Regions from separate parts of the Hylemonella sp. GW821-FHT10B10 genome, predicted to be linked through region 1. Evidence: predicted binding sites of a transcription regulator. Region 1 holds the regulator's gene; the other holds the start of a gene.
The links. The regulator HrcA, encoded in region 1, represses chaperone genes, less so after heat shock. The targets are predictions, from matches to a motif close to TTAGCACTCNNNNNNNNNGAGTGCTAA.

Region 2: the regulator HrcA is predicted to act here: its motif matches at 1,702-1,728, upstream of groES (co-chaperone GroES).

What each region holds. Positions count from the first base shown of each region.
Region 1 is NZ_JBWKNN010000001.1:381,093-385,256, forward strand. Features, by position in the region: gene recN (DNA repair protein RecN) at 1-1,035, opposite strand, end outside; gene AC07NT_RS01860 (NAD kinase) at 1,032-1,934, opposite strand; gene hrcA (heat-inducible transcriptional repressor HrcA) at 1,963-2,967, shown strand; tRNA gene AC07NT_RS01870 (tRNA-Ile) at 3,004-3,080, shown strand; gene AC07NT_RS01875 (polysaccharide deacetylase family protein) at 3,089-3,829, shown strand; gene AC07NT_RS01880 (ABC transporter substrate-binding protein) at 3,870-4,164, opposite strand, start outside.
Region 2 is NZ_JBWKNN010000004.1:7,714-11,877, forward strand. Features, by position in the region: gene AC07NT_RS15820 (adenylate/guanylate cyclase domain-containing protein) at 1-1,552, opposite strand, end outside; gene groES (co-chaperone GroES) at 1,816-2,106, shown strand; gene groL (chaperonin GroEL) at 2,167-3,819, shown strand; gene tal (transaldolase) at 4,018-4,164, opposite strand, start outside.

The DNA.
Region 1 (4,164 bases):
CAGGCTGGCCAGATCGGCCGCGGCATCGAGTCGGGTCAGCTCTTCACGCCAGCCAGCCAACGTGGCCGCCAGTTCTTCGGGCGGACGTTTGTAGCGACGGGCCAGCGACACCCAGGAAGTCAAACGCGTGTCCAGCTCGGCCAGGCGCTCGGGGTCCAGATCGGTGCGGCGCAGGTAGGTGCGCAGACTGTGTACGCTGTCTTCCACCTGTGCCAGGCTGGAGTTCAGCACTTCCACCAGCGACTTGAATTCAGGCTCCAGATGCTCCTGATTTTGTAGCAATTGGCGGGCACTGCCCAAGGCGTGGGAAGCACCACCGTCTTCGCCCTCGAGCGCGTCCAGCGCGCCCTGGGCAGCGTCCATCAGGGCCTGCGCATGGGCCAGGCGGCTGTGGTCGGTGTTCAGCGTTTCCCATTCGCCGGCCTGCGGTGCCAGTTTTTCGATTTCGCCAATCTGCCAGCCCAGGCGCTCGCGCTCGCGTTGCAGCGTGTCCTGGGCCTTGCGGGCGTCCTCCAGGACGGTCTGGGTTTCACGCCATTGCTGCCAGCTCAGGGTGAGGGGGCTGGTGTCCAGTTGGGCATAGGCGTCGAGCAGGCCGCGCACGGCCTCGGCCCGCGTCAGGCTTTGCCAGGCATGCTGGCCATGGATGTCGAAAAGGCGCTCGCCCAGTTCGCGCAGCTGGGTTGCGGTGGCGGGGCTGCCGTTGATCCAGGCGCGGCTCTTGCCCTGCGTGTCCACAGTGCGGCGCAGTAGCAGGGTGAAACCGGGGTCGAAGCCCGGGTTGAAACCAGCTTCTTCCAGCCAGCCCAGTAGGGCGGTGCATTCACCGAACTCGGCGCTCACATCGGTGCGGTTGGCGCCTTCGCGGATCAGTCCTGTGTCGGAGCGCGCGCCCGTGACGAGCTGCAAGGCATCGATCAGGATGGACTTGCCGGCACCGGTCTCGCCGGTCAGCACGCTGAAACCGCTTTCGAGCTCGAGCTCAAGCTCGCTGATGATGACGAAGTCCCGCAGGACGATGCGCTTGAGGCTCATGAACCCGTGATCCCTTCGTTCCAGTGCAGCTTCTGCCGCAGGGTGTCGAAATAACTCCAGCCGCGCGGATGCAGGAAACGCACGCTGTGCTCCGAGCGCCGCACGATGATGCGGTCGCCCTGTTGCAAAGAGGCCAGGGACTGCATATCGAAGTTGGCAATGGCTTCGCGGTCCGAGGCGATCTCGATGGCCACCTCGGACTGGCTGGACAGCACGATGGGCCGGTTGGACAGGGTATGCGGCGCAATCGGTGCCAGGACCCAGCCGGCGATGGCCGGGTGCAGGATGGGGCCGCCGGCGGACAGGGAATAGGCCGTGGAGCCGGTCGGGGTGGCGATGATCAGGCCGTCGGCCCGCTGGTTGGCCACGAAATGGCCATCCACTTCCACGCGCAGCTCCACCATGCCCGAGGAATTGCCGCGGTGCACCACCACATCGTTCATGGCCAGGGTGTCGAAGACGCAGTTGCCGTCGCGCAGCACGCGCGCATGCATGAGCTGGCGCTGCTCTTCTTCGTATTCCCCGCGCAGCATGGGCGGCAGCACGGTCTCGAAGCTGCCGAAGGGGATGTCGGTCATGAAACCCAGGCGGCCATGGTTGATGCCGATCAGCGGCACGCCAGAGCTGGCCAGCTTGCGGCTGATGCCCAGCATGGTGCCATCGCCGCCCACTACCAGGCCCAGATCGCATTGCTGGGCGATGGTGGCCAGATCCTGCACCGGGTAACCCTCGAGGCTGGCATTGGTCGCGGTCTGCTCCTCCACCACCACGGCACAGCCCTGGGCCTGCAGAAAGGTGGCAATGTCGGCGAGCGCCGGGCGCGCGCGGCTGCCCTGGCTACCGCCAGCGACGGTCTGGTACTTGCCGATCAGGGCCACCTGGCGGAATCTGGAGTTCATTCGCAAATTACATCATTAAAATGATCCCATGCTCGATGACCGTGCCAAGTTGTTGCTGAAAACGCTGGTGGAACGCTACATTGCCGAAGGGCAACCTGTCGGCTCGCGTACGCTCTCGCGTGCGTCCGGTCTGGAGCTGTCGCCGGCGACCATCCGCAATGTGATGTCCGACCTGGAAGAGCTGGGCCTGATCGCCAGCCCCCACACTTCGGCTGGGCGCGTGCCTACGGCGCGCGGTTACCGCCTATTTGTCGACACCATGCTGACGGCCCAGCGTGAGCAGATTGCCACGCCCAGCCTGACGCCGGACCAGCCGCAAAAAGTCATTTCCAGCGCTGCCAACCTGCTGTCCTCGCTTTCTCAGTTTGTCGGCGTGGTCATGGCGCCGCGCCGTTCCTCGGTGTTTCGCCATATCGAATTCCTGCGCCTGGGCGAGCGGCGCATCCTGGTCATCCTGGTCTCGCCCGAGGGGGATGTGCAGAACCGCGTCATCTTTACCGAAACCGACTACTCGCCGTCGCAACTGGTCGAAGCCTCCAACTATCTCAATGCCCACTACATGGGCCTGACGCTGGAGCAGGTGCGCGAGCGCTTGCAGGGCGAGGTGGACACACTGCGTGGCGAGATTGCCAAGCTGATGCAGGCCGCAGTGACCGTGGGTACGGATGCCATGACGCAGGTGCAGGACGAGGTGGTGATTTCCGGCGAGCGCAATCTGCTGGCTGTGTCCGATTTTTCCAGCGACATGAGCCATCTGCGCCGTGCTTTCGATCTTTTCGAGCAAAAGGCCCAGCTGATGCGTTTGATGGACATTGCCGGGCAGGCCGAGGGGGTGCGCATCTTCATCGGCGGCGAAAGCCAAGTGGTGCCTTTCGAGGAGCTGTCTGTGGTCAGCGCCCCCTACGAGGTGGACGGCCAGGTGGTGGGCACGCTGGGCGTGATCGGCCCCACGCGCATGCCCTATGAACGCATGATCCAGATCGTGGACATCACCTCCAAGCTGCTGGGCAATGCGCTGAGCCACAGCAAATAGCAAACAGGTTCGCCCCGTACAATCACGCCTTCGGTCGGGGCGTTAGCTCAGTTGGTTAGAGCAGGGGACTCATAATCCCTTGGTCGGGGGTTCAAGTCCCTCACGCCCTACCATTCTCTTCATGAAGACCGGCTCCAAGCTTCCTGTTGCTGCCCTGGCGCTGTTCATTGTGGTGACGGCCTGGGGGCAAGGCAAGCCCGTTGAGATCCACGACCGGCTCCTGCCGGACGGGTCGGCACACAAAAGGGTGGCGCTGACGCTGGATGCCTGCACGGGCCGTTTCGACGGGGACCTGATCGGGTTTCTGATCCGCAATCGCATACCGGCCACCCTGTTCGTGACCAAGAAGTGGCTGGACGCCAATCCGCGTGGCGTAGCCGTCATCAAGGCCCATCTGGACCTGCTGGAGGTGGAGAACCATGGTGCGAACCACATCCCTGCCGTGATCGGGAAGGGGCGCACGGTCTATGGCATCCCAGGGGAACCCGACCTCGTCCATTTGCGCAGAGAGGTTTCCGAAGGGGCCCGCGCCGTTCAGCGGGTGACCGGTGTCGCACCTCATTGGTACCGGGGGGCTACGGCCGAATACGATGCCCGGGCGAGTGCCGAGATCGAACGCATGGGGTACGGCATCGCCGGCTTCTCGGTCAATGCGGATGCCGGTGCCACGCTGACGAAGCCAGCGATCGAAGTCCGCTTGAAAAACGTCAGGGATGGCGATGTCATCATCGCCCACATGAACAAGCCTGCGTCAGACACCGCAGAGGGGCTGGCCGATGGCCTGATCTGGCTGCTCAGGCAAGGCTTCGTTTTTGTGCGCCTGGACCAGGTGGAAATGCAAAGAATCCGTGACAAGAAGTAGCCAGGTTGACCCGAGCCATGTGCGGGCAGGCAGGACGCGCCTACTGCTTGCGCCGGATCACCGTCGCGCGTTTCTCGTCTTCCTTGTAGTAGTAACCGCGCTCCTGGTTGCGCCAGGTGCCCAGCCACAGCATGTTCAGCGAGATGGCGTCGTGGTCCTTGTCCGAGAAGGGGCGGTCGTAGGTGGTGACCACGCCACGGTAGATGCCGCTGGGGTTCTCCAGCGCTTTTTTCATGGCGGGGCCGGAGAAATCACCGCGCGAATCGAACATGGCGCGCACCAGCAGGTTGACGGCGTCGTAGGTCTGCGCGGCCGACATCATGGAGCCGATGGGC
Region 2 (4,164 bases), on a different contig from region 1:
GCGAGCCCACATAACCCGCCACCACCTCACCCACATGGATGCCTATACCGATCTCCAGCGGTGCATGGCCCTGAGCCTTCAGTTCGTCGTTGAGGCGATTCAGGCGCACCAGCATGTCCTGCGCCGCCTCCAGCGCATTGCGCTCCGGTGCGTCCAGCGGCTGCGGCAAACCGAAAGTGGCCATGAGGCCATCCCCGATGAATTTGTCAACGGCGCCGCCACACCCATGGATGGCCGCTCCCATTTCGGCGTAATAGCCATTCAGCAACTCGATCAGCGTCTCGGGCGAGCTTTGCTCGCTGCGGGCCGTGAACCCACGGATATCGGCAAAGAGTATGGTCACCCGGCAACGTTGGCCTGCGGTTTCGGGCTGCAGGCTGCCGCGCAGGATGGCACGCATCACCTGCGGGCTGACGTGGCCGGCAAAGGCCGTGCGCAACGCCTGCTTTTCACGGTAGTGCCGTACCGACTCCCAGGTCAGGCGGGCCAGGAAGGCCAGCAGTGCAACCCCCAGCAGACTGCCCAGGGGCAGGTACCAACCACGCCACAGTCCCAGCACGGAGACACCTGTGATCAAGACCACCACGCTCACCAATGCAAGCGTCTTAACCCAACCATTGCGACCGAACCAGAGCAGCACCATGGCCAGGGCCAGCGGCCAGGACAGGGTGGTCTCCACCGGATCGACCCAACCACGCCCCAGCAGCGAGCGCAGGGCCTGCACATGCACCAGGGCGGCTGGGCCGCTTCGGTTCTCGGGGTCCCAGGCGGCCAGAGCGACCGGCAGGCGGTAACGGGTTTCGTTGGGCAGCAGACTGGCCACCACCACCACCCGCCCCCGGACCAGCTTTTGCAGCTCGTCGGCCTGTCCTTGGCGCAGCCAGGCCAGCACCGTCTGCAGGGAGGTGTATTCGATCGGCCCGCCGACGGTGTAATCGATCAGGCCGCGCGCCGAGCTTTCGCGCCCCAGCACCTTGGCCATCAGGTCGGCCAAAGAAGGGTTGCGGTCCTCGTCGATACAGCGGCGTTGGTTGATGCGACGCACGATGCCATCCCGGTCTTCGCACAGCACCAATGAACTCAAGGCCTCGTCGCCGGCCGCCTGCAGCAACTCGGGGGCGATGGGTCGCAGATGGCGCTCCAAACCCATGGGCTGGCCCAGCACCAGGGGCGTCGTGGCGCGCAGCTTGCGAACCCCGTCCAGCAGGGGCGCATCGACTCCCTTGATCAGGAAATCGTAGGAGCGGACCGGCAGCGGTGCGGCGACCCCCACGACGGCGGGGCGGGCAACAGCCAGACCGGTGAAGAGTTCCCCCAGGTACCGATGCCATAAGGCATAGGGCTCGGGAAAGGACTCGTAGGCCTGCTCGTCCAGGCCGATCACCACCACGTCCTGCGGCAGGGCACCCGGCGCCAGCGCACGCAACCAGCGCGACTGTTCGTCATATAGCGCTTGGTCCACCCGCCGCAGAGTGTGGGTGGCCATCAACCCGAGGACCAGGGCACAGAGAATCAGGAAGCCGACGAAAATCTCGCGTTGTTGCCGAAGCATCTTTTGATTATGGGTCAGGCCTTTGCCCTCCCCTGGCCACAAGCGCTGCGTGCCCCGGCCAGCGTGAACTATTCCCTCCGCCTGTTTCCTGCACACAACGCCGCCCCTGTCCGGCCGCGATCTTGAAAAGGCCTGAAATTGCCTTATGATTAGCACTCACTGGATTCGAGTGCTAACACTCCGGGTCCAATGTCAAGTTAATGAGTGCCAACTTCGGCCCTCAGATCTTCCAACCTCTTGTTTCAAACTCTAGGAGAGCCCTGATGAAACTGCGTCCTCTGGCCGATCGCGTGATTGTCAAACGCGTTGAAAACGAAACCAAGACTGCCTCCGGCATTGTCATTCCCGACAGCGCCGCCGAGAAGCCCGACCAGGGCGAAGTGCTGGCTGTGGGCCCCGGCCGCAAGAACGACAAGGGCGAAATCATCGCCATGAACGTCAAGGTCGGCGACCGCGTCCTGTTCGGCAAGTACAGCGGCCAGACCGTCAAGGTCGGCGGCGACGAACTCCTCGTCATGAAAGAGGAAGACCTGTTTGCCGTGGTGGAGAAGTAAATCGCAGCGCGATTTATCCATCCGACTTAATCATTTGAATTTGAATCTGGAGTAAGACAAATGGCAGCTAAAGACGTAATTTTCGGCGGTGAAGCCCGCGCACGCATGGTCGAGGGCGTGAACATCCTGGCCAACGCCGTCAAGGTGACCCTGGGCCCCAAGGGCCGCAACGTGGTGCTCGAGCGCTCCTTCGGCGCCCCGACCGTGACCAAGGACGGTGTGTCCGTGGCCAAGGAAATCGAGCTCAAGGACAAGCTGCAGAACATGGGCGCGCAGATGGTCAAGGAAGTCGCTTCCAAGACCTCCGACAACGCCGGTGACGGCACCACCACCGCCACCGTGCTGGCCCAGGCCATCGTGCGCGAAGGCATGAAGTACGTGGCCGCCGGCATGAACCCCATGGACCTGAAGCGCGGTATCGACAAGGCCGTGACGGCCCTGATCGAGCAGCTGAAGAAGGCATCCAAGCCCACTACCACCTCCAAGGAAATCGCCCAGGTCGGCTCCATCTCCGCCAACAGCGACACCAGCATCGGCGAGATCATCGCCAATGCCATGGACAAGGTCGGCAAGGAAGGCGTGATCACCGTGGAAGACGGCAAGAGCCTGCAGAACGAACTCGATGTCGTTGAAGGCATGCAGTTCGATCGCGGCTACCTGTCGCCCTACTTCATCAACAACCCCGAGAAGCAGGCTGCCCTGCTGGACAACCCCTTCGTGCTGCTGTACGACAAGAAGGTGTCCAACATCCGTGACCTGCTGCCCACGCTGGAAGCCGTGGCCAAGGCCGGCCGTCCGCTGCTGATCATTGCCGAAGACGTCGAAGGCGAAGCTCTGGCGACCCTGGTGGTCAACACCATCCGCGGCATCCTGAAGGTCGTTGCCGTCAAGGCTCCGGGCTTCGGCGACCGTCGCAAGGCCATGCTGGAAGACATCGCCATCCTGACCGGCGGCAAGGTCATCGCTGAAGAAGTGGGCCTGTCGCTCGAGAAGGTCACCCTGGCCGATCTGGGCCAGGCCAAGCGCATCGAAGTGGGTAAGGAAAACACCATCATCATCGATGGCAACGGCGCTGCCGCTGACATCGAAGCCCGCGTCAAGCAAGTGCGCGTGCAGATCGAGGAAGCCACCAGCGACTACGACCGCGAGAAGCTGCAGGAACGCGTGGCCAAGCTGGCCGGCGGTGTGGCCGTGATCAAGGTGGGCGCTGCCACCGAGGTCGAAATGAAGGAAAAGAAGGCCCGCGTGGAAGACGCCCTGCACGCCACCCGCGCTGCTGTGGAAGAAGGCATTGTGGCCGGTGGTGGCGTGGCCCTGCTGCGCGCCCGTCAGGCTGCTGGCACCATCAAGGGTGACAACGCCGACCAGGACGCCGGCATCAAGCTGGTGCTCAAGGCCATCGAAGCCCCCCTGCGCGAGATCGTCTTCAACGCCGGCGGCGAAGCCAGCGTGGTCGTGAACGCCGTGCTCAACGGCAAGGGCAACTACGGCTTCAACGCCGCCAACGACACCTATGGCGACATGATCGAGATGGGCATTCTGGACCCGACCAAGGTGACCCGCACCGCGCTGCAGAACGCCGCATCGGTCGCTTCGCTGATGCTGACCACCGAGTGCATGGTGTCCGAGTCCCCGAAGGACGAAGGCGCAGCCGGCGGCGGCATGCCTGGCGGCATGGGTGGTATGGGCGGCATGGGCGATATGGGCATGTAAATGCTCCTTGCCTGGGGGCACATGGCGGCGGTGCAAACGCTTGCCGTGTCAAAAGCACTGTCAGCGCGTTTGCGCCTTGCCTTGTGCCCTCATGCTGCATCGGGTGACGTTACGTCACTCGATACTCAAGAAAAAACCCGCAGTGCTAGCACGCTGCGGGTTTTTTCTTGGGTGCCTCTTTGAGCGCGGGCTCAGTCCCTAAGCAGCCCGTATCAACTGATCGAGCTTGGCCGTGTCGGCTGCGAAGGCGCGTATGCCTTCGGCCAGTTTCTCCGTCGCCATGGCGTCTTCGTTGTGCGCATAACGGAAACCCGCCTCGTCGTAATGCACGGCCGGCAGATCCAG